Regions from separate parts of the Arthrobacter sp. SDR-2R genome, predicted to be linked through region 2. Evidence: riboswitches for the same ligand, from Rfam matches in the RefSeq annotation. Region 2 holds a riboswitch; each other region holds the start of a gene.
The links. A riboswitch is a leader RNA that binds a small molecule or an ion and turns the genes downstream of it on or off. The one in region 2 is predicted to bind S-adenosylmethionine.

Region 1: it holds a riboswitch for S-adenosylmethionine, as region 2 does, so the genes downstream of both, AC3ANU_RS15850 (bifunctional o-acetylhomoserine/o-acetylserine sulfhydrylase) here and AC3ANU_RS09765 (aminotransferase class V-fold PLP-dependent enzyme) in region 2, are expected to answer to the same signal.
Region 3: it holds a riboswitch for S-adenosylmethionine, as region 2 does, so the genes downstream of both, AC3ANU_RS19850 (cobalamin-independent methionine synthase II family protein) here and AC3ANU_RS09765 (aminotransferase class V-fold PLP-dependent enzyme) in region 2, are expected to answer to the same signal.

What each region holds. Positions count from the first base shown of each region.
Region 1 covers NZ_CM173231.1:3,422,671-3,426,975, reverse strand. Annotated here, with positions in the region: gene AC3ANU_RS15865 (CPBP family intramembrane glutamic endopeptidase) at 1-467, shown strand, start outside; gene AC3ANU_RS15860 (HNH endonuclease signature motif containing protein) at 513-2,099, opposite strand; gene AC3ANU_RS15855 (VOC family protein) at 2,289-2,927, opposite strand; SAM riboswitch class IV at 3,147-3,261, shown strand; gene AC3ANU_RS15850 (bifunctional o-acetylhomoserine/o-acetylserine sulfhydrylase) at 3,305-4,305, shown strand, end outside.
Region 2 covers NZ_CM173231.1:2,096,630-2,100,934, reverse strand. Annotated here, with positions in the region: gene rsgA (ribosome small subunit-dependent GTPase A) at 1-881, shown strand, start outside; gene hisN (histidinol-phosphatase) at 926-1,738, shown strand; SAM riboswitch class IV at 1,891-2,004, shown strand; gene AC3ANU_RS09765 (aminotransferase class V-fold PLP-dependent enzyme) at 2,041-3,459, shown strand; gene AC3ANU_RS09760 (class I SAM-dependent methyltransferase) at 3,562-4,305, shown strand, end outside.
Region 3 covers NZ_CM173231.1:4,310,942-4,315,246, forward strand. Annotated here, with positions in the region: gene AC3ANU_RS19840 (S24/S26 family peptidase) at 1-365, opposite strand, end outside; gene AC3ANU_RS19845 (SipW-dependent-type signal peptide-containing protein) at 384-1,079, opposite strand; SAM riboswitch class I at 1,336-1,439, shown strand; gene AC3ANU_RS19850 (cobalamin-independent methionine synthase II family protein) at 1,453-2,661, shown strand; gene AC3ANU_RS19855 (uracil-DNA glycosylase family protein) at 2,863-3,492, shown strand; gene AC3ANU_RS19860 (hypothetical protein) at 3,505-3,645, opposite strand; gene AC3ANU_RS19865 (DUF3151 domain-containing protein) at 3,841-4,263, opposite strand; gene fbaA (class II fructose-bisphosphate aldolase) at 4,264-4,305, opposite strand, start outside.

The DNA of each region.
Region 1 (4,305 bases), 1.3 Mb from region 2:
ATTTCGCCCGGCCCGGCAGGGATCTGCTCCAGGGCCTCGGACTGGCTGGACTGATCGGCATACCCTCGCTGGGTCTCTATGCGGCCGGCCGGGCGCTCGGAATTACCACCGCCATCATCCCCAGCGCCCTGGATGCCTATTGGTGGACCGTGCCTGTGCTCATCCTGTCCGCCATGCGGCACGCCGTGCTTGAGGAAGTCATTGTGGTGGGCTACCTCCTGGACCGCTTTGGCAAGTTCGGCTGGAGCATGCCGCTGGCCATTGCGGCGAGCTCCGTGCTGCGCGGCAGCTACCACCTTTACCAAGGCTTTGGTCCCTTCATTGGCAACGCCGTGATGGGCGTGGTCTTTGCCTGGCTGTACACCCGGACCCGCCGGGTCATGCCACTGGTCATCGCCCACGCCCTGCTGGATATCGTGGCCTTCGTTGGCTTCAGCCTGTTCGGCAAAGCCATGGGGTTGGGGTAGGACCCGGGACACCAGCCTGCGCGGCTCCAGCCATGCTTGTTGCTGTCACATCAGCGTCAGCAGCAACGGCCAGTCTGCTTGTGGGTCTGGTGGCAACACGAAGGGTTTCGCGTAGAAGTCGTCCCAGAGGGCATCAGCAGCGCAAAGGTCCTCCGGGTCCAGCAGGTTGTCGCCGTCGGGTTCCTCCACTTCCGGTTCCTCCATTTCCGGCTCCGGCCAGGCTGGAACGGCGGCAAGCGGCACTACTCCTGGCGGCCAGTGGGTTGGTTGGGGGTCTTGGTGTTCGGGGTTGTAGTGGCGGCCGGTGGGTGAGGTCCAACCGGGCGGTCCGTGTTCCGTCGCGGGATCCGGGTTCCAGGTGCGGGCGTGCTTCAAACGGTGATGTTTGGGGCAAAGCTGGGCCAGGTTCCGGATGTCTGTTCTGCCGCCGTGTTCCCAGGCGGTGAGGTGGTCGGTGTGGTTGTCGGGGGTGTGGTTGCTGCAGCCGGGGAAGGTGCATTTCCGGTCCCGCATGCGGATCCATTGTTTGATGGTTTCGGGGAGCCGGTAGCGGGTGCGTCCGATCTCCAGGGGTGCCCCGTCGCGGGGGTCGACCAGGACCCGGTAGAACGACTCCGCCCCGTCCGCGACAAGCCTCCGCGCCATCGACGCCGGGATCGGGCCCAGGCCGTCCAGCACCGCCGGCTCATCGGTCAGCCCGAGCAGCGAGAAGACCGGCACGGTGACCAGGACATCGGCCCGCGGAGTGGGAGCTCGTCCAACATCCGCACTACTCCCGGCAGCCTCGCCCGCAGGGGTTCCTGCGCCGAGGAGGAATGATGCTGCGATGTCGGGGCGGAGTTGGGTGAGGGTGCGGGGCTCGTTAGGGCCTTGGAGGCCGCGGGCGGTGGCGGTGGTGCGGTTCCAGATGGCGCAGGCGGTGTCGCCGGGGAGGTAGAGCGAGAGCCAGGCCATGCCGTCGCGGTCCGGGGTGTATTCCATCCGCCGGTCCGCGACGCCTTTGGCGTGGCGTTTTTCGAGGGTTTCGGGGTGGTGGCGTTCCCGCCAGGCGCGGACCTTGGCGCGGAACCGGGCGGGGACAAGTTCACCGGGCGCGGCACCGCGGGCGGGGTTGGGGGCGTCGGGGTCGAAGAAGTGCGCCACCAAGGCAGCAGCCCCGTCAGGGGTGAGCCCCTCGGTTTCATCGGCGACAATCCTGGCATGCTGCCACGACAGGTCACCGGCTGACAGGGCGCCCAGGAGCGGCGGCAGGGAACACACCCGCCGGGACTGTTCCACCAACCCGCCTGCGGCCGCGGAACTGATGCTCAGGACACCGGCGATCTCCTCCACCGCGGACATCTCCGAAAACATGCGCTCATCCACCGGGGCGTCAGGGGCAAGCAGTGCCTGCTGGAAACCGACGCACTCCACGGCATCACGAGCTTTGACCGCCGCGAGCTGAGCCTCGACCCGGGAGACTGCCTCCAGCCGTTCCAGCCGGAGCTCATACCGCCGCTGCAGCACATCCACGTCAGCGCCAACACCGGACCCGGCAGCAAGGAAATGATCCTGACGGTCCAGCGCATCGAGGGCAGCAACAGAGGCAGAAACACCCTCCAACACCACCCCAACACCCGTGCCGATTCCCATACCCACATCATCCAGCGAGGCACCGACATTCAGACCTGGATCGCAGCGATGTAGGAAGCAGCCACTTAAATGAATTCGGCCGCCATCGGGTAGTGACGCCGTTGTCACCACCTGATGGCGGCCGAAGCTGATCCGGGTACTGGCCCGGTGAACCCCCTCCCGGACATTCCGGGAGGCTGGGGTGGAGCGTCAGATGGTGACGGCTCCGTTGGCGGTTTCAAACGTGACCGACAGGATGCCCGGAGTTCCATGCGGGGCGACCCACTCCACCGCCACGTCCTCAAGCGGCTTCTCCACCGGTTCACCCAGCCACTCGGTCACGCGGGACGCGGAGCCGGCGATGGTCAGGCAGCTCATCTTAAGGTTGCTGGGGTAGGCGTTGGACGGGTGCAGTGCCGGGTCGCCTTCCCACTTGAGCATGTACGGCACCTGGGGATCGGCGATAAGGCCAAGGATGCCAATCTGTTTCCAGACCAGCTCCCGGCCGTCCGGGAACTTGCGGTTGCCGTTCACCGCGGCGCGGCCAAGGCGTGCCTCGAACGGGGCGAGGTCGTCCACTTCGACGCACCAGCCCATCCAGCCGCCACCGGCCGCGGAACGGGCACGCACGGCCTGTCCGAACGGTGCCTTGTCCGAAGCCGGGTGGTCCAGGACCTCTACGACTTCCAGGTACTTGTGCCCGGCGAGCGGGATGATCATATTCCGGGTTCCGAACCGGGGGTGCACCCCGCCCTTCACTGCCTCAACGCCGAGGGCAGATGAAATACGTTCGGTAGTGGCCGCGAGGCCATCTTGTTCACAGGCGTAAGAGACGTGATCCATGCGCATGGCAACATCTTGGCACTTTGTGATCCGGCTCTCAGCTAAGGGTACCCTTACTGGAAAGGCGGCCGGGAAAAGGGCCGGGAACATGGGCAAGAAGGACGACGGCGGCGTCCCCGGCCGGGTGCGGGGCGGCCCACCTGTGGCGGCTCGAAAGCCATGCAGGGCGACCTTGTTCGTCACAATGCTGTCCATGGCGACTACCCCGTTCCTAGACTGGGCGCAGGTCATGAGTGCCAGCGCCAAGCCCCGGCTCGCTGGCCGGCAACCCTCCACCCGCGGTGGGGTGCCCCGGGTGAGGACCTGGCTGTCCGGCAAGAGCCGGAAGCAAGCGCGGCCCGTACTGCCCCACGCATTCCGGGCCCACGTCAAAGGAGATTTGGATGTCCAACGGATGGTCTTTCGAAACCCGCCAGATCCATGCCGGCCAGGAGCCCGACAGTGCCACCGGAGCCCGCGCGCTCCCCATTTACCAGACCACGTCCTTCGTGTTCCCCAGCGCCGAAAGCGCAGCCAACCGCTTTGCCCTCGCCGAACTTGCACCCATCTACACCCGGATCGGCAACCCCACCCAGGATGCCGTCGAACAGCGGATCGCCAGCCTTGAGGGAGGCCTGGCCGCATTGCTGCTGAGCTCTGGCCAGGCCGCCGAGACGTTCGCGGTGCTGAACATTGCGGAGGCGGGGGACCATATTGTGGCGAGCCCCAGTCTTTACGGCGGAACGTACAACCTGTTCGCCCACACCCTGAAGAAGTTCGGCATCTCGGTCACCTTCGTCCAGGATCCCGACAACCTGGACCAGTGGCGCGACGCCGTCCAGCCGAATACCAAGCTCTTTTTCGGTGAAGTGGTGTCCAATCCCCGCCAGGACGTCCTGGACATCGAAGGCATCTCCGAGGTGGCCCACCAGGCAGGCGTGCCACTGATCGTGGACAACACCCTGTCCACGCCCTACCTGATCCGCCCACTGGAGTGGGGTGCGGACATCGTGATCCACTCCGCCACCAAATACCTGGGCGGCCACGGCTCCGCAATAGCGGGCGTGATCGTGGATTCCGGCAAATTCGACTTCGGCAAGGACCCTGAACGGTTCCCCGGCTTCAACACCCCGGACCCCACCTACAACGGCCTGGTCTACGCCCGCGACCTAGGCGCCGACGGTGCGCTGGGTGCCAACCTCTCCTACATCCTCAAGGCCCGCGTCCAGCTGCTGCGCGACCTTGGCTCGGCGGTTTCCCCCTTCAACGCCTTCCTGATCTCCCAGGGCCTGGAGACGCTGAGCCTGCGGGTGGAACGCCACGTTGCCAACGCCACTGAAGTGGCGCGCTGGCTGGAAGGAAGGGACGACGTCGAATCCGTCGCCTACGCCGGGCTGCCCTCCAG
Region 2 (4,305 bases):
ACTTCGTCTCGCTCGTGGGGGACGTGTCCGGCGCGCCGGACACGCTGGCCCGGCTGGTGAAGATCCAGGACCGCCACACCCTCCTGCGCCGCAGCGCCGACGACACCGACCCCGTGGAGCGCGCGGTGGTGGCCAACGCCGACCAACTGGTGATCGTGGTGGCTGCCGCCAACCCGGAACCCCGCACGGGGTTCATCGACCGCGCGCTCGTGGCCGCATACGACGCCGGAATCGAACCCATCCTGCTGGTCACCAAGGCCGACGTCAAAGACCCCGCGGACCTGCTTTCCAACTACACGCACCTGGACTTCCCGGTGATCATCAGCAAGACGGCGGATGCGCAGGCGTCGGGAATCGATGCCCGGTCCGATGACGGGCTCTCGGCGCGGCTGGACAGCGCCGCAGTGGCGGCGCTGCGGGACCATCTCGATGGCAAGGTCACCGTTATGCTGGGGCACTCCGGCGTCGGCAAGTCCACCATGGTGAACGCCCTGACCGGCGCCGAGCGGGCCACCGGCGGCGTGAATGCCGTGACCGGGCGCGGCCGCCACACGTCGTCGTCGGCCCTTGCCTTGCGGTTGGCGGACGCGCCTCCCGGCAGCTGGATCATCGATACCCCCGGCATCCGTTCCTTTGGCCTGGCGCACGTGGACCCTGACCGCATCCTGCGCTCCTTCCCGGACCTCTCCCCCGGCATCGAGAACTGCGAACGGGGCTGCAAGCACACCGCAACCGCAGTGAACTGCGGCCTCGACGACTGGGTGGCAGGCGGACACGCAGGTCCCACCGGCGCGGCCCGGCTGGCCTCGCTGCGGCGCCTGCTTGGTACGGACCCGAGGATGGAAGCACAGGAAACCAAGGAGCTCGGCAGCGTCAACTGACGCGTTCTCCCGGCAGAACCGTCCACAGACGGTAGTTTGGAACCATGATCCAACCCGCTTCGAGCTACAACGATGACCTGCGCCTGGCCCATGTCCTGGCCGACTCCGTGGATGACCAGACCATGAGCCGCTTCAAGGCCCTGGACCTCCACGTTGAGACCAAGCCGGACCTGACGCCGGTCACCGACGCGGACAAGGCCGCCGAGGAAGCCATCCGGGGCCAGCTCTCCCGTTCACGCCCCCGCGACGCCGTCCTGGGCGAGGAATTCGGCAGCACCGGCCACGGTTCCCGGCGCTGGATCATCGACCCCATTGACGGAACCAAGAACTTTGTCCGCGGCGTTCCCGTATGGGCCACGCTGATCGCCCTCGTGGATGAGGGCGAACCGGTGGTGGGCGTCGTCAGCGCCCCGGCCCTGGGCAAGCGCTGGTGGGCGGCGAAAGGCATGGGCGCGTACATGGGCAGGTCCCTTGCCGCCGCCACCCGCCTCCGCGTGTCCAACGTGTCGAAGCTTTCCGACGCCTCCCTCTCCTACTCCAGCCTGGGCGGGTGGAAGGAACGCGGAAACCTTGACGAGTTCCTCGGCCTTACCGAGGACGTTTGGCGGACCCGGGCCTACGGGGATTTCTGGTCGTATTGCATGGTGGCCGAGGGCTCCGTGGACATCGCCTGCGAACCCGAGCTGAACCTCTATGACATGGCTGCCCTGGTGCCGATCGTGGTGGAGGCCGGCGGCCGGTTCACATCCCTGGAAGGCGAGGACGGCCCGTTCGGCGGGAACGCCCTGGCCACGAACTCAATCCTGCACTCGGAGGTCCTGCACCGATTGAACCCGTACCTGGACGATCTGCTGTAACTCACGCGCTTTCCACGTTTGAACGAATAATGCGACGCCGGACACCTCCCAAGGCAGGTGCCCGGCGTCGTTTATTCGGGGGCGCGTAACAAAGCCCTTAACAATTGCCGCGGCTTCAGTCCTGGCCGCCCCATGTCCTACGCTTTTATGCAGGTCACGAGTGCCAGCGCAAAACCCCGGTTTGCTGGCCGGCAACCCTCCATTCGCGGTGGGGTGCCCCGGGTGACGACCAGGCCGGTCCGGAGCGGATGCGGCAAGCGCGGATTCCACTATGCCGGAGTCCTGTACCAAGTGAGGTCTCTGTGACAACTGCCACCGTCTCCCCCCAGCCCGTCATTGCCGAAGCTGCCGTCCCCCATGCACGCCACGCCGCAGCCGGCCGGCCGCTCGCTGCCGTCACCGGCGCCGAAATCCAGGCGCCCCTGATTTCGGGCGGCCACGTGCGGTACGCCAACCTCGATTACGGCGCCTCCGCCCCGGCACTGTCCGTAGTGTCCGCTTACCTGAATGAGATCCTCCCCTACTACGCCAGCGTCCACCGCGGGGCAGGATACGCATCCCAGATCAGCACCTCCGTGTACGAGAACGCGCGCAGCATCGTCAGGGATTTCGTGGGCGGCCGCCCGGATGATTCGGTCATCTTCACCCGCAACACGACGGATTCGCTGAACCTGCTGGCCGGCTGCCTTCCCGTGACCGATGGCCGCCACGACGGCGAAGTGCTGTACCTGGACATCGAACACCACGCCAATCTCCTGCCGTGGCAGGGCGTCCCGCACCGCAGCATCGTCGCCGCCGACACCATCACCGGCACCCTTGAAGCCGTACGTGCCGAGCTTGGACAGGGCGGTGTCAGCCTGGTCGCGGTCACCGGGGCCTCCAACGTGACCGGCGAAATCCTCCCCATCCGGGCGCTGGCCGCGCTGGCCCACGAACATGGCGCACGGATCGTGGTGGATGCGGCCCAGCTCGCGCCGCACCGCCGCATAGACATCAGCGCGGATGACGTCGACTACCTCGCCTTCTCCGGCCACAAGCTGTACGCGCCCTTCGGCGCCGGCGTCCTGGTGGGACGCCCGGACTGGCTGGACGCCGGCGTCCCGCACCTCGCCGGGGGCGGCGCCGTCAAGGAAGCCAGGCTCGACGGCGTCAGCTGGGCCACCGGCCCGGCCCGCCATGAGGGGGGCTCGCCGAACGTCCTGGGGGCCGCCACGCTGGCCCGCGCCACCCAGGTCATTGCCGGCCTGGACCAGGAACGCTGGCACGCCCACGAGTCCGCCATCCGCTCCTTCCTGGTGGAGGGACTCCAGCGGATCGACGGCGTCACGGTTCACCAGATCTTCAAGGACACCAACCCCGAAACGGACACCATCGGGGTGGTCAACTTCTCCGTCGAGGGATACGACGCAGGACTGGTGGCTGCGTACCTTTCGGCAGAGCATGGCGTGGGCCTGCGTGACGGGCGCTTCTGCGCCCATCCCCTGCTGAAGCGCCTGGGCCTGCCGTCCGGTTCCCTCCGCGCCAGCTTCGGCGTCGGTTCGCGCCTGGAAGATGCCGAGCGCCTGCTGGCCGGCATCCAGGCGCTCCGGAGCAACGGGCTGGGCTGGGACTACGTGGTGGACGCAGGCCGCTGGGTCCCTGCCAACGACACCCGCACCTACCCGCACTGGGCGCCCAACACCCCTGGAACAGCCGGCGCAGCGCCCTGCATCGACGACTGACGCCGGAGACCGGCCACTCCTGTTTCAGCCGGCTGACCGTGCGTCAGGGGAATGCGGTAAATTCGAAAGGTACCGCAGGACGTCAGCTGAAGGAGGCCACGCGTGGTTCGGGGTGGCCCCAAGCTTGATCACGGGCGGCGCAGGGAACTGGGCCAGAGCTTCCAGGACGGCGGCAGGCACTACCAGCGCGTCCGGCCCGGCTACCCTGAGGAGTCAGCCCGGTGGCTGGTGCCCGCCGACGCCCATGAAGCCCTCGACGTTGGTGCCGGTACCGGAAAGTTCACCGCGCTGCTGCTGGACATGGGGCTGGACGTCACGGCCGTGGACCCCTCGGCGGACATGCTCGCCCAGCTCACGGAACACTACCCGGCTGCCACGGCGATGCCGGGGACTGCCGAGGCGACAGGCCTGCCCGACGCCAGCTTCGACGTCGTCACCGTAGCCCAGGCGTGGCACTGGTGCGACGCCCTGGCGGCAAGCACCGAACTGGCCCGCGTGCTGCGCCCGCACGGAACCCTCGGCCTGGTGTGGAACCAGCTGGACACCTCAGTGCCCTGGGTGCACCGGCTCTCCCGGATCATGCACGCAGGCGACGTCTACCGGCCGGGGCACAAGCCCGTCATCGGCCCGGAGTTCCAGGGGCTCGAAGGGCATGTCACCCACTGGCAGGACACAGTGGACACCACGGACCTGATGGAACTCACTAAATCCCGCAGCTACTACCTCCGGGCCGGCGAGTCAACGCGGGCCAAGGTCCTGGCCAACCTGGACTGGTACCTGCACGAACACCTTGCCTACACCCCTGACCAGGAAATCGACCTTCCCTACCTCACCCTGGCTTGGCGG
Region 3 (4,305 bases), 2.2 Mb from region 2:
GCTGTGGCCCCCTCCACACTGGGCGGGTCAACTGCCACCACGCGGTGGGTCACCAGGGCGGTCGCCGCATCCCGGCGGACCGACACGACGTCGCCCGGGACGAGATCCTTGGCGGTGACCTGCACGGTCAGGGACAGCGCACCGACTGGATAGAGCGGCTCCATCGATCCCGTACGGAAAACGACGAAGGACGCTTTGAAGAAAAGGCCGAGGACCAGGGAGAGGATGCATGCCAGTCCCAGCAGGGCAACGACGGAAAGCAATACCTCCCTGAACCCCCGGGCCACGCTTCCCACCCCCGGCGGGAGCCGGGTTCCGGACGGCACGGCCGCCGCCCGGAACCCGGACTCACGCCTGGCGGACATCCGAAGCACGGGTGGCGGCTACGACTGGCCTACGGTGCTGCTGAAGGTCCACAAGGGGGTGGTCCGCAATCCCTGAAGATCAACGCTTGCATTCGAAGGGAGCGTCATTGCGAAGCAAAGACTCACAGGTGTGCCCGCAGCTGCGTCCGTAGCTCCGGCCGGAAGGTTGATCGGAGTGTCCGAACGGGTGTTCAGGGTCGAGCCAACAGGAACAAGATCAGTTCCATTGGAGGAGAAGTTGGTGGCGTTGCAAAGGTCCTTGTCCACCTCCTTTTTCAGCTGGTACCGAAGAGCACCGTACAGCGCTGCAGAGTTGGTGGCTGAATCAGTTCCGTCGAGCCGGGCAGCCCCCGTCAGCGTGGCCACCAATGATTGGGACTTGTCGGAAGCCCGCAACTGCATCGGGGCGTAGACCGTCGACCCCGGCACGAGATCGTCAGCATTGACGCTGAATGTCAGGGCTCCACCGGGAGCAGTCGGCTCGTCAGCCCAAACCGCCTCGCTTGAAGTACCGGACCACGTGTTCTGCTGCATGTGGTAGACCTTGGTACCCGGGCCGCCGCCGTTCCCGCTCTGGCCGAAGACCCACTCGTTGTCCGTCCACGCAGCGAGAGTGAAGGCTGCGCCGATCCCCAAGACAAGGCCGCCGGCAAGAATAGCGCGGACTTTATTAGCCTTTTGCGAGCGCGGCTTAGCGCTGGTTGATTCAACCATGATTTCCCCCAAATTAGAATTAAACCCCGAACGGTAGGAACCGGGACACTGGTATGGGGGATTATCGGCATTTCCCCCAAAAGACCGATGTTTCTACATCATCATTACTTACTAATTAAAGTCAAGTCGGTGTATTAAATGTTATCAACTGTCGCTTTCTCCGGCGGAATCGTGCGGACGCGCTCCGACGGACGCTGCCGCGCCACATTATGAAACCGAGTTGCCCCGCCGCCACGCTGTCGCTTTAGGTGGGAGTGAACCATCCGGAGCGGCCGAGAGACCTGGCTCAATGACGCCGCAGCAACCACGTCCCGGCAGACTCCTGCCGGCCGAAGGTGCTACTGCCAGGACCGATGGAAAGGAAGATTCCAGCATGTCCCAGAACACCGACCATATCCGCGTGACCCACGCCGGTTCATTGCCCCGCACCCCTGAACTCATTGCGGCCAACGCCGCCAAGGAAGCCGACGGCATCACGCCGGAATTCCTGGAACTCCTCGAAGCCTCCGTAGTGGACGTGGTGCAGCGCCAGAAGGACCTTGGCATCGACATCCCCAACGACGGCGAGTACGGGCACACCATGTCCAGCTCGGTGGATTACGGGGCGTGGTGGAATTACTCCTTCGCCCGGCTCGGGGGCCTTGAGCCAACCACCGTGGACCGCTGGGCCGAGTCCGGCGTCCGCCGCTCGTCCCCCGGCAACGTTGTCCTGACCTCGTTCCCGGACCGGCGCGACCGGCAGGCCTTCAACGAGGCCTACAGCGATCCCGCATCCGGCATCCTCACCCACCGCAGGAGCGTTGCCCAGCCCAAGATCGCCGGACCGCTGACGTACACGGGCCAGGACCTGGTGGCCTCGGACATCCGGAACTTGAGGACCGGGCTCGCCGCCGCAGGCCTCACGGATGGCTTCGTGGCCTCCCTCTCCCCTGGCTCATGCGCGCGGGTAGCCAACGAGTACTACAAGAGCGACGAGGAACTCGTCTACGCCTGCGCTGATGCCATGCGGGAGGAATACAAGGCCATCATCGAGGCCGGCCTTACGGTGCAGCTCGATGATCCGTCCCTGGCCGAAAGCTGGGACCAGATCAATCCCGAGCCGTCCCTGGACGATTACCTGAAGTTCATCCAGCTGCGCGTCGAAGCGACCAACTGGGCGCTGCGCGGCCTGCCGCAGGAACAGATCCGGCTGCACGTGTGCTGGGGATCCTGGCACGGCCCACACACCACGGACATCCCGTTCGCCGACATCATCGGCTCTGTGCTTCAGGTCAACGCCGGCGCCTATTCCTTTGAAGCGGCAAACGTCCGCCACGAACACGAATGGCGGGTGTGGGAGGACACAAAGCTCCCCGAGGGCAAGGTGATCATCCCGGGCGTTGTTTCGCATGCCACCAATGTGGTGGAGCACCCGGACCTGGTGGCGGACCGGATCGTCCGCTTTGCGGACCTCGTGGGCCGCGGGAACGTCATTGCCTCCACCGACTGTGGCCTGGGCGGCAGGGTGCACCCGCAGATCGCCTTCGCCAAGCTGGAGGCACTGGGTGAGGGTGCCCGCCGCGCCTCGAAGCGCCTCTTCTAGCCGCTCCCGCACCGACGCGCCGGCTGTGCCTTCCATCACCGGAAGGGGCGGCCGGCGTTTCGCTTGCCTGGGCTTGCTAAACTGGAGTAGGCCGACCAGGAGTTGGTCCACCCCAATCAACCGCCACTGATGTGCCGTGCCGCCGTGCGCCCATGTCCGTGGCGGCAGCAACGCCAATCCCCGCAGGAGATCCAGCACTTCATGACAGCCCTGGCACCCGAAACATTCCACGAACAGCTCATGAGCCGCCGCTACGAACCCAGCGTTGCCGCCGTCAACGAACTGTGTGATTCCCTGCAAGAGGCCAAGCCCGGAACCGTGGTGCCCTACGTGGACCCCATGCACGACGTGGAGGAATGCCGCATCATCAGCCTGTTCTCCAACATCGGCGAGGTGGATCCGTCCGGGTTCATCACCCCCGGCGACCAGGACGCTGTTACCCGCATGCTGGGGATCCAGTGGAAGCTTGGCCTGCGCCCGGAGTTCGTCATGCCGTGGAACGTCCACCCTTGGCACGTCCCGGGCGAAGCCAACGGCAAGTTCACTCCGGACCAGATCCAGTCAGGCCTGAAGCCCCTGCTGAAGTTCCTGGCCCTGGTCCCCCGCGCCTCGGTGATCGTGGCGCATGGCACCGAAGCCAACCGCCTGGCCAACCTGCTGTTGAAGACCGAGGTGCCCCTCCTCTGGCGCCGCGGCCTGAAGACCTACAAGGTCCGCTCGCTGAGCGGCCGCGCCTTCGCCGGTTCCCCGGCCCGCCAGGAGGAGTACCTGGAGGACATGCGCACTGCCTATGCAGACGCCATGGCCCGCACGGGTATTGCCAAACCTTAAGACCTGCGCCGCTCAGCCTGTGGCATCGGACTCGGTAAACGAAATTCCCGGTGCCGATTCGTCTTCGGCTTCAACCCAGGTGGTGAAGTCGGCGTACGACATCCACGAGTAGTAGTCACAGAACCTGAGACGCGATTTCTCCTGCTTTCCCACGCTTCGCGCAGCTCCTCCTTTCCTCCCCTGGCCCTTCGATTCTTTTAACCGAAATGAGGGACGGCGCATTCCAGGCCGGATACGACGGCGGGCGGTCACCTTCTCATTGAAAGGTGACCGCCCGCCGTCGTTCCCAGCCCGAACCCCTCCCTGGCAATCTGCACCAGGAAACAGTGCGGGCGTGGGCCCAGGGAGTTATTCGCCCTCGATGGCTGCCTTTGCCGTGGGGTCGGAATCGTTCAGGAACTTCTCGATCCGCTCCGGCTCTTCAGCCTCGCCGATGGCCGACGAGGCCCGGCCCAGGGAGTAGAGGGCCCGCAGGAACCCGCGGTTTGGCTCATGCTCCCAGGGGATGGGCCCCACGCCGCGCCAGCCGTTGCGGCGCAGCGCATCCAGTCCGCGGTGGTAACCCACCCGGGCATAGGCGTAGGAGTCGATGGTGCGGCCTTCCGTCCACGCCTCCTCAGCCAGGACGGCCCACAGGAGCGAGGACGTTGGGTGCTTCGCCACCAGGTCCAGGGCCTCCTGGCCGGCCTCAAGCTGCGCGTTCACCTCGGTTTCGGCAGGCAGGAGAGTGGGCTCCGGCCCCATCAGGTTCCGGCGGAACTCGTCCGACATCTAGAAGGTCTTTCCGGCCGAACCGAGCTGCTTGGTGGCTTC